One region of the Pseudomonas mercuritolerans genome, then DNA from elsewhere that is predicted to be linked to it. Evidence: predicted binding sites of a transcription regulator. Region 1 holds the regulator's gene; each other region holds the start of a gene.

What was found. The regulator sigma-54, encoded in region 1, starts transcription at its own class of promoters, with help from an activator protein. The targets are predictions, from matches to a motif close to ANTGGCATNNANNTTGCTNT.
Region 2: ND528_RS23095 (pilin) is a predicted target of sigma-54. The motif match lies at 2,563-2,582, and genes of this name have one in related genera.
Region 3: ND528_RS02730 (CmpA/NrtA family ABC transporter substrate-binding protein) is a predicted target of sigma-54. The motif match lies at 2,145-2,164, and genes of this name have one in related genera.

What each region holds. Positions count from the first base shown of each region.
Region 1 is NZ_JAMSHA010000010.1:79,443-84,169, reverse strand. It holds gene rapZ (RNase adapter RapZ) at 1-640, opposite strand, end outside; gene ptsN (PTS IIA-like nitrogen regulatory protein PtsN) at 643-1,107, opposite strand; gene hpf (ribosome hibernation-promoting factor, HPF/YfiA family) at 1,120-1,428, opposite strand; gene ND528_RS24795 (RNA polymerase factor sigma-54) at 1,502-2,992, opposite strand; gene lptB (LPS export ABC transporter ATP-binding protein) at 3,159-3,884, opposite strand; gene lptA (lipopolysaccharide transport periplasmic protein LptA) at 3,884-4,429, opposite strand; gene lptC (LPS export ABC transporter periplasmic protein LptC) at 4,416-4,727, opposite strand, start outside.
Region 2 is NZ_JAMSHA010000009.1:39,357-44,083, reverse strand. It holds gene ND528_RS23105 (type II secretion system F family protein) at 1-699, opposite strand, end outside; gene pilB (type IV-A pilus assembly ATPase PilB) at 702-2,402, opposite strand; gene ND528_RS23095 (pilin) at 2,629-3,051, shown strand; gene ND528_RS23090 (BON domain-containing protein) at 3,347-3,700, shown strand; gene ND528_RS23085 (DUF2845 domain-containing protein) at 3,965-4,264, opposite strand; gene ND528_RS23080 (DUF748 domain-containing protein) at 4,261-4,727, opposite strand, start outside.
Region 3 is NZ_JAMSHA010000001.1:611,531-616,257, forward strand. It holds gene rmf (ribosome modulation factor) at 523-738, shown strand; gene ND528_RS02725 (quinone-dependent dihydroorotate dehydrogenase) at 1,038-2,057, opposite strand; gene ND528_RS02730 (CmpA/NrtA family ABC transporter substrate-binding protein) at 2,276-3,487, shown strand; gene ND528_RS02735 (ANTAR domain-containing response regulator) at 3,503-4,078, shown strand; gene ND528_RS02740 (nitrate/nitrite transporter) at 4,511-4,727, shown strand, end outside.

The DNA of each region.
Region 1 (4,727 bases):
GGTACTCCGCCACCGGTGCATCAAGGCCCGACTGCGCACGAAGCTCCGGTTTCCAGTACGGATTGGGCAGGCAGCGCACATCGAAGACCAGATCGGCATCGACCGGCATGCCGCGCTTGAAGCCAAATGATTCAACCAGAAACGCCGTGCCGGGCTCCGGCTGATTCAACAGGCGCAACTTCAGGGTATCGCGCAGTTGATACAGATTGAGGTTGGTGGTGTTGATTTTCAGGTCAGCCAGATCGGCGATCGGGCCGAGCAGGGCGGTTTCATCGTGAATTGCCTCGGCCAGTGAGCGATTGGCGTTGCTCAGCGGGTGACGACGACGGGTCTCGGAAAAACGCTTGAGCAGGGTTTCCTCGTCGGCGTCCAGGTACAGCACATCGCACTTGATATGCTTGGCACGCACGTCTTCAAGCAGTTCAGGGAAGCGTGACAGATGGCTGGGCAGGTTGCGCGCATCGATCGACACGGCGACCAGCGGCTGCGCCAGTTCCGTGTGAATCAGCGCCCGCTCGGCCAGTTCCGGCAGCAAACCGGCCGGCAGATTGTCGATGCAGTAGTAGCCGTTGTCCTCAAGGACATTCAGGGCGGTACTTTTACCCGAGCCCGAACGGCCACTGACAATGATCAAACGCATGATTAGTGCCCGTTCTGCTCGTCCAGTACAACCTGGTACAAGGCTTCGTTGCTCGCGGCGCTGCGCAGTTTTTCACGAACTTCCTTGCGGTCGAGCATGCTGGCGATCTGGCGCAGCAACTCCAGATGCGCATCGGTCGCGGCTTCCGGGACCAGCAGCACGAACAGCAGGTCGACCGGAGCGCCGTCGATGGCGTCGAAATCGATTGGCGCTTCAAGATGCAGCAGGGCACTGACAGGCGCCGTGCAGCCCTTGAGGCGGCAGTGAGGAATGGCGATGCCGTTGCCAAAACCGGTAGAACCGAGTTTTTCACGGGCGATCAACGCCTCAAAGACATCCTGCATCGCCAGATCCGGCACTTCGCGGTGGATCAGGTTGGCAATATGTTCGAGGGCTTTTTTCTTGCTGCCGCCCGGCGCGTTCACTTGGGAACGGCCGGGGGTCAGGATGGTTTCAAGTCGGATCATGGGATAGGGGGGTTAACGACCGGTCGCGCCCTGGAGGAGGCTCTGGGTCTTTTCCTTATGCTTTTTGAGTTGGCGATCCAGCTTGTCGGTGAGTGAGTCGATCGCAGCATACATGTCGGTATCTTCTGCGTTGGCGACCACTTCGCTGCCGGGGATATGCAAGGTGGCTTCGATCTTCTGCTTCAGCTTTTCGACGCACATCGTGACTTGCACGTTGGTGATCTTGTCGAAATGTCGCTCCAGTCGTTGGAGTTTTTCCTCGATGTAGGAACGCAGAGGTTGGGTCACTTCCAGTTGGTGTCCACTGATGTTGACTTGCATACAGCTTCTCCTTCGTTGCCAGTGCATAAAGCGGCAGGCCGAAAAGCCTGCCACTGGAACGCTGTAACGTGGCTTACATCAACCGCTTGCGTTCGCTCGAAGGCGCGATTCCGAGGGATTCGCGGTACTTGGCGACGGTGCGGCGAGCCACCTGAATGCCTTGTGCCTCCAGTAAACCAGCGATCTTGCTGTCACTCAACGGCTTTTTCTGATTTTCCGCTGCGACCAGTTTTTTGATGATCGCGCGGATCGCCGTGGACGAGCATTCGCCGCCTTCGGAGGTGCTGACGTGGCTGGAGAAAAAGTATTTCAGCTCATAAATACCGCGCGGGGTATGCATGAATTTCTGTGTGGTCACCCGGGAAATCGTCGATTCGTGCATGCCGACCGCTTCGGCGATGTCATGCAATACCAACGGCTTCATCGCTTCGTCGCCGTATTCGAGGAAGCCGCGCTGATGTTCGACGATCTGCGTGGCCACTTTCATCAGGGTTTCGTTGCGGCTCTGCAGGCTCTTGATGAACCAGCGGGCTTCCTGCAACTGGTTGCGCATGAAGGTGTTGTCGGCGCTGGTGTCGGCACGCTTAACAAACCCGGCGTACTGGGCATTGACGCGCAGGCGTGGCACCGATTCCTGGTTCAGCTCGACCAGCCAGCGCTCGTTGTCCTTGCGCACGATCACATCGGGAATGACGTATTCGGCTTCGGTTGATTCGATCTGCGAGCCCGGACGCGGATTGAGGCTCTGTACCAGCTCGATGACCTGGCGCAGCTCGTCTTCCTTGAGCTTCATCCGGCGCATTAGCTGGCTGTAATCGCGGCTGCCCAGCAGGTCGATGTAATCGGCGACCAGCCGCTTGGCCTCGGTCAGCCACGGCGTCTTCGCGGGCAGCTGGCGCAGTTGCAGGAGCAGGCATTCGCTGAGGTTGCGGGCGCCGATACCGGCGGGCTCGAATTGCTGGATGCGATGCAGGACGGCTTCGATCTCGTCGAGCTCGATGTCCAGTTCAGGATCGAACGCCTCAAGAATTTCTTCGAGTGTTTCGTCCAGATAGCCCTGATTGTTGATGCAGTCGATCAGGGTCACGGCGATCAGGCGATCGGTGTCGGACATCGGCGCCAGGTTCAGTTGCCAGAGCAGATGGCTTTGCAGGCTCTCGCCGGCCGAGGTGCGGGTGGTGAAATCCCACTCGTCGTCATCGCTGCTGGGCAGGCTGCTCGCGCTGGTCTGGTAGACGTCTTCCCAGGCGGTATCCACCGGCAGTTCGTTGGGGATGCGCTCGTTCCATTCGCCATCCTCGAGGTTGTCCACCGTCGGGGCGGTTTCCTGGTAGGAGGGTTCCTGGATTTCGGCGGGCTTCTGTTCGGCGTTGTCGGCCAGAGGATCGGCGTTGTCGAAGTCGTCGCCTTCTTCCTGGCGTTCGAGCATCGGATTGGATTCCAGAGCCTCCTGGATCTCCTGTTGCAGGTCCAGGGTCGACAATTGGAGCAGGCGGATGGCCTGTTGCAGCTGCGGTGTCATCGTCAGCTGCTGGCCCATTCTCAAGACTAGCGATGGTTTCATGGCAGGGGCTTAACACCTTATTCGCCGGCGCTTTGCGCCATCCACTACAGGGCGCCGAAGCGCCAAACTTAAGCAAATTATATGCCTGAAACTGAAGTGTTTGCCTAGAGCGCTGTAACAATTAAAGCGGATAAATGCGCCTTGAATCGATACAGCGCTGTCGCGCTTACAGGCGGAACTCGTGACCCAGATACACTTCCTTGACCAGATCGTTGGCCAGGATGGTTTCGGCATCGCCTTCAGCGATCAGTTGACCGTCGTTGACGATGTAAGCGGTTTCGCAGATGTCCAGCGTCTCACGGACGTTGTGGTCGGTGATCAGCACACCGATGCCCTTGGCCTTGAGGTGATGGATGATCTGCTTGATGTCGCCGACCGAGATCGGGTCGACACCGGCGAACGGTTCGTCGAGCAGGATGAACTTCGGCGCAGTGGCCAACGCGCGAGCAATTTCCACTCGGCGGCGTTCACCACCGGACAGGCTCATGCCGAGGTTGTCGCGGATGTGGCTGATGTGGAATTCCTGCAGCAGGCTTTCCAGCTCCTTGCGACGGCCGGCCTTGTCGAGTTCCGGGCGGGTCTCGAGGATCGCCATGATGTTGTCGGCGACCGACAGTTTGCGGAAGATCGACGCTTCTTGCGGCAGATAGCCGATACCGGCCTTGGCGCGGCCGTGCATCGGCTGATGGCTGACGTCCAGATCATCGATCAGCACGCGGCCCTGATCCGCCTGCACCAGGCCGACGATCATGTAGAAACAGGTCGTCTTGCCGGCGCCGTTCGGACCGAGCAGGCCGACGATCTGCCCGCTGTCGATCGACAGGCTGACGTCACGCACGACCTGGCGGCTTTTATAGGCCTTGGCCAGGTGCTGAGCTTTCAGAGTTGCCATTACTGGGATTTCTCTTCGGTTTTCTTCTTCGGCTGGATCACCATGTCGATGCGCGGACGCGATTCGGTGACCTTGCTGCCCGTGGCGCGACCGGCGCTGGCCAGTTTCTTCACGGTGTCGTAGACGATTTTTTCGCCCTGGGTGACGTTGTTATCCTTGTCGATAACCTTGGCCTTGTCGATCAGCACCACCCGGTTCTGCTGGGCGTGGTATTGAATCGTCACGCCGTAGCCCTTGACTGGGTTGGCGTCGCCCTGGGTCTGCAGCTGCTCGAAGTAAGCCAGGTTGCCCACCGAGGTCACCACGTCGATGTCGCCATTGGGCGCGCGAGTCATGGTCACTGTGTTGCCTTTGACGATCATCGAACCCTGGGTAATGATCACGTCACCTTTATAGGTGGCGATGCCATTCTTGTCGTCCAGTTGCGCGTCGTCGGCCTGAATGCGGATAGGCTGCTGCTGATCGTTCGGCAGGGACCAGGCGCTCGCGCTTCCCAGTGCTGCGCCCAGACTGAGCAAAATAGGGAGGGTTTTAACGAGCCTCATACTGTCCTCTTACGTTCGATTGCAGGTGTATCCTGCTTTCCTTCAGGTACGCTTTCATTCCGACGCCAGTCGATACACCGCCAGCGCCCTCGATTCTAACGGGTTGCGCAGTCTGCGCATATTCCTGCTGCGGGAACACGGTCATGCGGGTGCTGGTGATCAGGGTGCCGCGCTGTTTCTCGTCGGTGCGCTGTACGCGTACCGAGTCGATCAATTCCACTTCGGTACCGCCCGAATTCACTTCGCCGCGCTCACTGGTCACGTGCCATGGGAAGTCGGTGCCGCGGTACATGTTCAA
Region 2 (4,727 bases), on a different contig from region 1:
CACCAGCGCAACAAGAATCGCCCACCACCACTGCTGCATGAACTCCGACAGGCTGATGATCATCAGGGTGAAGCCCGGCAGTTCGGCGCCGAACCCGGAAAACACCGACTGGAACTGCGGCACCACTTTGACCAGCAGAATGCCGGTCACCACAGCCGCCACCAGCACCACGGCGGTGGGGTAGGTCATGGCTTTCTTGATCTTGGCCTTGAGCGCTTCGCTTTTTTCCTTATAGGTGGCCACCCGTTCGAGCAAGGTGTCGAGGGCACCGGACTGTTCGCCGGCGTCGACCAGGTTGCAGTACAACTCGTCGAAGTATTGCGGCTTCTTGCGCAGGGCTGTGGCGAAACTGTTACCGGCCGCGACCTCCTGTTTGACCTCGTCGACCAGTTTGCGCATGGCCGGATTTTCGAAGCCTTCACCGATAATGTCGAAGGACTGCAACAGCGGCACGCCGGCCTTCATCATGGTTGCCATCTGCCGGGTGAACAGGGCGATGTCCTGCGGCTTGATGCGTTTGCCCAAGCTCAGCAGGGACGCGGATTTCTTGCGCACCTTGCCCGGGTTGATCCCCTGTTTGCGCAGCTGCGCCTTGATCAGCGCGGGGTTCTGCCCGCTCAGTTCGCCAGTGACCTTGCTGCCTTTGCGGTCGGTGCCTTCCCAGGCGTAAACGCTGACTTTCGCTGCCTTGACCGCCATGTTCAATCCTTGGTGACCCGGTTGATTTCTTCAAGGCTGGTGATGCCTTGCATGGCCTTGTGCAGCCCGGAGGTGCGCAGATCGGCGAAACCGTCGCGACGCATCTGGATGTCGATTTCCAGCGAATTGCCTTCGGCCATGATCAGCCGTTGCAGGTCCGGTGTGTTCTTTACCACTTCATAAATCCCCACGCGTCCTTTGTAACCGCCGTTGCAGTGATCGCAACCGACCGGCTCGTAGATCGTGAAATGACCTATGCGTTCCTCGGGAAAGCCTTCCTTGAGCAAGGTTTCGTGAGGAATCTCCAGCGGCCGTTTGCAATGCGCGCACAACTTGCGCGCCAGACGCTGGGCGATGATCAGGCTGACCGAGGTGGCGATGTTGAAACCGGGAATGCCCATGTTGTGCAGGCGCGTGAGGGTTTCCGCTGCGCTGTTGGTGTGCAGGGTCGACAGCACCAGGTGGCCGGTTTGCGCGGCCTTGATCGCGATCTCGGCGGTTTCCAGGTCGCGGATCTCGCCGACCATGATCACGTCCGGGTCCTGACGCAGAAACGAGCGCAGCGCCTGGGCGAAGTCCAGCCCTTGCCGAGGATTGACGTTGACCTGATTGATGCCTGCCATGTTGATTTCCACCGGGTCTTCGGCGGTGGAAATGTTGATGTCGACGGTATTGAGGATGTTCAGCCCGGTATACAGCGACACGGTTTTACCGGAGCCGGTGGGGCCGGTGACCAGAATCATTCCTTGTGGCTGTTTCAGCGCGGCGAGGTACAAGGCCTTTTGCTCGGCCTCGTAACCCAGCGCGTCGATGCCCATTTGCGCACTGGACGGGTCGAGGATCCGGATCACCACTTTTTCGCCCCATAGGGTCGGCAGGGTGTTGACGCGAAAATCGATGGATTTGCTTTTCGACAGGCGCATCTTGATGCGCCCGTCCTGGGGTTTGCGCCGTTCGGAAATATCCAGACTGGCCATTACCTTCAGGCGAGCGGCGATACGCCCGGCCAACTGGATCGGTGGCTTGGCCACCTCGCGCAGCATGCCGTCGGTGCGCATGCGTACGCGATAGTTTTTTTCGTAGGGTTCGAAATGCAGGTCGGACGAGCCGCTCTTGATCGCATCGAGCAGCATCTTGTGCACGAAGCGCACGACCGGGGCGTCGTCGGCATCGAGGCCGCCGATCACGTCCTGTTTGTTGTCATCGATGGCCTCGACGTCGAGGCCGTCGAGATCGACATCGGCCATTTCCTCGAGGCCCGAGGCATGGCTCTCGAAGAACTTGTCGATGGCGTCGCTGAGCTTGTCGTCCTCGACCAGAATCGCTTCGGTGCTCAGGCCGGTGCTGAACTGGATGTCGCTGATCGCCTGCTGATTGCTCGGGTCGGAAAGGCCTACGAACAGTTTGTTGCCGCGCCGCCAGAGGGGCAGTGCGCAGTGCTGGCGAACCAGTTTCTCACTGACCAGTCCCTTGGGCTGACTCTCTTTGTCGACGCAATGCAGATCGAGCAGGGCCATGCCGAAGTGTTCCGAAGCGATCTCGGCGATCTGCCGGCTATTGACCAGTTTGTTGTGCACCAGGTAGTTCACCAGCGAGACGCGGTTGTGCTGGGCCTGCGCCCAGGATTGCCGGGCGCTTGTTTCCGTGAGCAGTTCGGCCTGGACCAATTGCTTGGCCAGACCGCTCAGAGTGATGTCATTCATGGGGATTCCGCACGCTTGCCGTTCATGACTTATAGCCTAGTCAAGTGACAGCGCCAAACATGGCCGGTGCAGGTGACAAAAAGTGTCAGATAGTGCGGTTGCGGGTTGTAGGAAACGGCGCAGGGGATTGCGCGCACCCAGCAGGCGGGGCCTGAAAGGCGTTGGCATGGGCTGTGCTGAGCCTTGTTCAGATCATGAGATTTCGACTCATGCATGGAGCGTTTCTATGAAAAAACAACAAGGTTTCACATTGATCGAGCTGCTGATCGTTGTGGCGATCATCGGCATTCTGGCGACTATCGCCCTGCCTCAGTATTCGAAATATCAGGCGCGGTCGAAGGTGACGGCGGGGCTGGCGGAGATCAGCGCGATGAAAGTGCCCTTTGAAGACCTGATTAATCAGGGGACAAACCCAACGCTGGCGGCGGTAAAGGGCGATAACGTAACCACGACCTCCAATTGCGCTCTCACCGCGTCAGGCACTGCTGCTGATGGAGCTGGAACGATTGTATGTACGCTGGCCAATGCGCCAGCGCCTGTATTAGGCAAAACCATCACGCTGACACGTACAGCGGCGGGTGGTTGGAGTTGTGGCACTACGGTCGCTCCTGACTATTCGCCAAAAGGCTGTAACGCTACTGGTACTTGATCAATATGTAATCTTCAGAATGCCCCGCACCGCGGGGCATTCTCGTATCGCGACCGCTTCACAAAAGCTCCAATAATTTCAGCAGCTTATGAACTTTCCGAAAAACCGCAACTTGCATGCGAAATTGCCTTGAGTCATGCATTTTGCATGAAAATGAAAATAAGCGTTTTTCATAACTTATTGTTTTTAAACGGTTTTATGCGGACGAAAAAGTTGGCACAGCGTTCGCAATATCTCCGGTAACCCTGCTGACAAGCGTTACAGCAGACTTCCAGTAAAAACAGGAGTTACTCGTATGAAGAAGTTCGCTATCACTGCCGCTGCTACCGCTCTGACCCTGACCATGGCTGGTGGCGCTTTCGCCCAGTCCGCTCAGGCTACCCAGGCGCCAATGGTTCTGGCTGCCGGTGAAGTTACCGAAATGAAACAAGATACCAGCGACACCTGGATCACCACCAAGGTCAAAGCTGACCTGGTTACCGAAAAAGGCATTCCAGGCACCGACATCAAAGTCGAAACCAACAAGGGTGTAGTTTCCCTGTCGTCGACCACTGCGGTAACCGAGTCGCAGAAAGAAGTCGCCGTAGGCATTGCCAAGAAAATCAAAGGCGTTAAAGCGGTCTCCGCTGATGGCCTGAAAGCCGAGTAAGGCAAGACTTCTCGCCTGAACCGGGAGAAGACGCGACAGACGGGCCGAGCAATACGTCTGCCGCAACTTTAGAGTTCATGCGAACGGTCACACGGATGTGACCATTACAGGCCCCGGCACTTGTGTCGGGGCCTGTTCTATTTTGGGCAATACCAATGTGGGAGCGAGCCTGCTCGCGAATGCGAAGTCTCAGCCGACAAGTTCGTCAGTAGACAGACCGTATTCGCGAGCAGGCTCGCTCCCACAGGGTAAATTTCGTTCGGCTTAATTGCCGCGTTTGCTGTTGATCTGCCGCAAGCGATTGCCTTCGAAGCGCAGGTATTGATACATGCCGTTGTTCGGGCCGTAGGTCCATTCCTCGACCTGAAACTCTTCGCGGCGATTGGCACTGCGCTTGTAGCCGAGCACGTCGCGACTGACCGGCTCGCCGCATTTTTGCAGCACTTCGCTTGCGCGGTCGCCGAGGCTGATCAACTGGCTGCCGCAGCGCAATGTATCCGAAGCCGACGCGTGACCGGCAGCGCACGTCAAAGCGAGCACAGCCAGCCAGTTACGCACGGTCATTCGGCATCCAGGTGCATTTGCGTCACCACGCGGCCATCGCTTTCGGCCTCGCCGAGGTTGGCGTCGATGAAGTACACGCGGTCATCCTCGAGCTTGCCCTTGTCGACCAGATAATCCTTGATGGTGCTGGCGCGATCCTGGCCCAACTGCCGCAGCAGCACATCGCTGCCACTCCAGAACGCGATCACGCCCTGACGCATTTTCGCCGTGCGTTCTTCTTTGCCGAGATCTTTCCATTCAACCGGTGGCTGGGTTTTCAGGCGGGTGCGGTAGATGCCTTCGAGCAATGCGCCTTTCTCGCCTTCGGGCACTTGCAGCAGCGAGGCCTGGGCCGGGACTTTGTCGCCACGGCGCTGGAGCATCTTGTAATAGTTGTATTGGTATTCGCGTTCCAGGCGTTGCTCGGCCAGCAGTGGCCCATCGCTGCTCTTCGCGGCAGTGCCTTCGATCTCCAGGCGCAGCG
Region 3 (4,727 bases), on a different contig from region 1:
CAGAGCCTTTGGCTAGTGGGCCGGCAACGCATTGCCGACCCGGTTTTCAATCAGGCGCTTTTCTGAAAGAGCGCCCGCGTGGCACGAAGGTGTGCCGTTCCATCCCCGCTGCTCGGGTTAAAAGAGCTTAGATGCCGGGACAGATAAAAAAGTTGGTGCAACAAAAAGACTGAAAGCGACCCTTCGTCGAATATTACCCAAGCGCAAACGTGGGTCATTCTCACTAAAGGATTAACCCCCTGAGCCAGCGGGGCGCCGATCATACCGGGGTTTGCGCAATGAACGTTGAATAAATACGCGGTTACTTATCGCCATAGCATCCTTTACGTTACGTGCTTATGACAAAACGATCATTCCCTCGGTGTGACTCATTGGTTAGAACTGAGCACAGGTTGACGTCGCAACGGCGTCAACACCTTGGCTCGCCACGCCGGCAGCGAGCCGCACGATGGCAGGTTTTTCCTGCCAGACCTCAATTGAGGTCAACGCGACACTACAGTCAACAAGTGAGGGAAACACCCTATGAGAAGACTTAAGCGTGATCCGTTGGAAAGAGCATTTTTGCGCGGATATCAATATGGCGTTGGTGGCAAATCCCGTGAGCTTTGCCCATTTACTCTACCGTCGGTACGTCAAGCCTGGATCAACGGCTGGCGAGAAGGACGCGGCGACAACTGGGACGGTATGACCGGCACTGCGGGAATCCACAGACTCAACGAACTTCACGCCGTCGGCTGACACAGGGCATTTATTCCGACACGACAATCTGAATTTGCATTGAATTAACCACGCACGTCCTTCCCGGACGGCGGGCTACGGCCCAGGGGCTCCTTCGAGGAGCCCTTTTTAATGCCTGCAAAAAGGGTTAACCGGGATCCACGTGGCGAGGGGATTTATCCCCGCTCGGCTGCGCAGCAGTCGCGAAGTCGGAATTTCAATTTAACTGGCATATCAATGTGCAAGGTTTGGGGCTGCTGGGCAGCCCAGCGGGGATAAATCCCCTCGCCACAAAGGCTCCCACAAGGCCTCCGCAATCCTCAGCGCAACGCGGCGATGGCATCCACCGATTCACGAATCAGCGCCGGGCCTTTGTAGATGAAGCCCGAATAGATCTGCACCAGGCTTGCACCGGCCGTGATCTTCTCCGCCGCGTGTTTGCCCTCGGTAATGCCGCCCGCGGCAATGATCGGCAAACGCCCGGCCAACTCGCCCGCCAGCACTTTCACGGTATGGGTGCTCTTCTCACGCACTGGCGCGCCGGACAGACCGCCCGCCTCGTCGCCATGCTCCATGCCTTCGACGCCGATACGGCTCAAAGTCGTATTGGTGGCGATGACCGCGTCCATGCCGGTTTCGATCAATGCCTGGGCAACCTGCGCAGTCTCTTCGTCGGTCATGTCCGGCGCGATCTTGATCGCCAGCGGCACATGCTTGCCGTGACGCAGGGCCAGTTCGGCGCGACGGGTGGCCAGATCAGCGAGCAATTGCTTGAGCGAATCACCGAACTGCAGGCTGCGCAGGCCCGGGGTGTTTGGCGAGCTGACGTTGACGGTGACGTAGCTGGCGTGGGCGTAAACCTTGTCCAGGCAGATCAGGTAATCGTCGACCGCACGCTCGACCGGGGTGTCGAAGTTCTTGCCGATATTGATCCCCAGCACGCCTTGGTATTTCGCCGCAGCGACCCGCGCCAGCAGGTTATCCACGCCAAGGTTGTTGAAGCCCATGCGGTTGATGATCGCCTCGGCTTCCGGCAGGCGGAAGATTCGTGGTTTCGGGTTACCCGGCTGCGGACGCGGGGTCACGGTGCCGATTTCGACAAAACCGAAACCCAGTTGCGCAAAGCCATCGATGGCCGCGCCGTTCTTGTCCAGACCTGCCGCCAGCCCCACCGGGTTCGGGAACTCCAGCCCCATGACGGTCACCGGCATTTTCGCCGGCGCCTTGCACAGCAAGCCGTTGAGGCCCAAACGTCCACCCGCGCCGATCAGATCCAGCGACAGATCGTGGGAGGTTTCCGGGGAAAGTTTGAACAACAGCTGACGGGCCAGGGTGTACATGGGCGGCAATGACTCGGGCGGCGAAAAGAGGCGGCGATTATAGCCGGGCATCGTCCCCCGGCGCGAGGCGCCTGCGCGAATCAGGCGACTGGCATATGCCTTGCACCACCCCGCTCATCAGTCTGCCGACCAATGACGGCGCGCAGGCCAGGACAATGGCGTCGTCCCCGGGTTTTGCCTGCGCAGAATCCGGGACGACGTTTTTTTTGAGGTAGCGTATGAACGAAACGTCCTTGGGGCCTCTGGCCTGGGTCAATGGCAGCGATGCGCCGGAAAAGAGCGCGATCAATCTCGGCTTCATGGCGCTGAGCGACTGCGCCTCGGTGGTGGTCGCCGCCACCCAGGGCTTCGCCCAGCCCTACGGCCTGACCCTGAACCTCAAGCGTCAGGCGTCATGGGCCAACTTGCGCGACAAACTGGTCAGCGGCGAACTGGATGCCGCGCACAGTCTGTACGGGCTGATTTACGCGGTGCACCTGGGCATCGGCGGCGTCGCCCCCACCGACATGGCGGTGCTGATGGGTCTGAACCAGAATGGCCAGAGCCTGAACCTGTCCCATGGCTTGCAACAGGCTGGCGTGAACAGTCCTGAAGCGCTCGATCGGCATGTGCACCAAAGCCGCGCAAAACTGACCTTCGCCCAGACCTTCCCCACCGGCACCCATGCGATGTGGCTTTATTACTGGCTGGCGAGCCAGGGCATTCATCCGTTGCAGGACGTCGACAGCGTGGTCGTGCCGCCGCCGCAAATGGTCGCGCACCTGCAAGCCGGACGCATCGACGGCTTTTGCGTCGGTGAACCATGGGCGGCCAGCGCCGTGCAGCAGGATCTCGGTTTCACCCTGGCGACCAGCCAGAGCATCTGGCCCGACCACCCGGAAAAAGTCCTCGGCTGCACCCGGGAATTTGTCGAGCAATACCCCAACACCGCGCGGGCGCTGGTCATGGCCATTCTTGAGGCCAGTCGCTTCATCGAAGAAAGCCCGGAAAACCGCCGCAGTACCGCGCAATTACTCAGCGCCACCGAATACCTCGACACCCCCGCCGCGTGCATCGAGCCGCGTTTTATGGGCGACTACGCCGATGGCCTCGGTAATCGCTGGCAGGATCCGCATGCGCTGCGTTTTCATGGCGATGGCGAGGTCAATCTGCCCTACCTTTCCGACGGCATGTGGTTCATGACCCAGTTCCGTCGCTGGGGTCTGTTGCGCGAGGATCCGGATTATCTGGCCGTCGCCCGCCAGGTTCAGCGTCTGGATCTGTATCGCGAGGCAGCGAGCGCTGTCGGCGTCGCGACTTCCTGCGCAGACCTGCGCAGCAGCCAGTTGCTCGATGGCAAGGTCTGGGACGGCAGCGATCCGGCGGGCTATGCGCGCAGTTTCAAGCTGCATGCCCTGAGCGACGCCGCCCCGCTTCTCGCCCAGCGCTGACAGGAGACCGCGAACATGTTGCGCATTCTGCTGATCAACGACACCGCGAAAAAAGTCGGACGCCTCAAAGCGGCGCTGACCGAGGCCGGCTTCGAGGTAATCGACGAGTCCGGCCTGACCATCGACCTGCCGGCGCGCGTCGAAACGGTGCGCCCGGACGTGATCCTGATCGATACCGAGTCACCGAGCCGCGATGTCATGGAGCAAGTGGTGCTGGTCAGCCGCGACCAGCCCCGGCCGATCGTGATGTTTACCGACGAACATGACCCGGGGGTGATGCGTCAGGCGATCAAGTCCGGGGTCAGTGCCTACATCGTCGAAGGCATTCACGCACAACGGTTGCAGCCGATTCTCGACGTGGCGATGGCGCGCTTCGAGAGTGACCAGGCCCTGCGCGCGCAATTGCAGGCCCGTGACCAGCAACTGGCCGAGCGCAAGCGCATCGAACTGGCCAAGGGTTTGCTGATGAAGATGAAGGACTGCAACGAGGAAGAGGCCTATACGCTGATGCGCCGCCAGGCCATGAGCCGCCAGCAGAAGCTGATTCAGGTGGCGGAGCAGATCATTGCCATGAGCGAGTTGCTGGGCTGAAATCTTCGCTGCAAATCAAGAGCCCCCTCACCCTAGCCCTCTCCCGGAGGGAGAGGGGACCGACCGCGTTGTCTTGCGCTGTCCGCCGACCTGAACGACCGAGTCGATTATGGATTCACTCGAAATCGTTCAGATCGGCAAATGACTCGGCCATCCCCCGCTCGGTTCCCTCTCCCTCTGGGAGAGGGTTAGGGTGAGGGGCTTTTGCTTTTCAGCTGTTGGCACAAATCTCGCTATGTAAACCGCACAGGTAACCAACGGCGGTTGCCCCACCTACGACAAAGACGTCGCTCACCCCGTTCGCCCCTCGGCGAATCAGGTAGCGGCGTTTTTGCGTTTTGGCCCCACAGAGCGGGGCCGGTGGTGCGGCCGTGAGGCGCTCCACCTGCTGTGCATGACTCCTTTCGAGACTCTTTTCAGCCGAGGTGCGCGATGAATTCAAGCTTCTGGAAATCCGGCCATACCCCGACCCTGTTCGCGGCCTTCCTGTATTTCGACCTGAGCTTCATGGTCTGGTACCTGCTCGGCCCGCTGGCAGTGCAGATTGCCGCCGACCTGCACCTGACCACCCAGCAGCGCGGCCTCGTCGTCGCCACGCCGATTCTCGCCGGCGCGGTGTTGCGCTTCGCCATGGGCATGCTCGCCGATC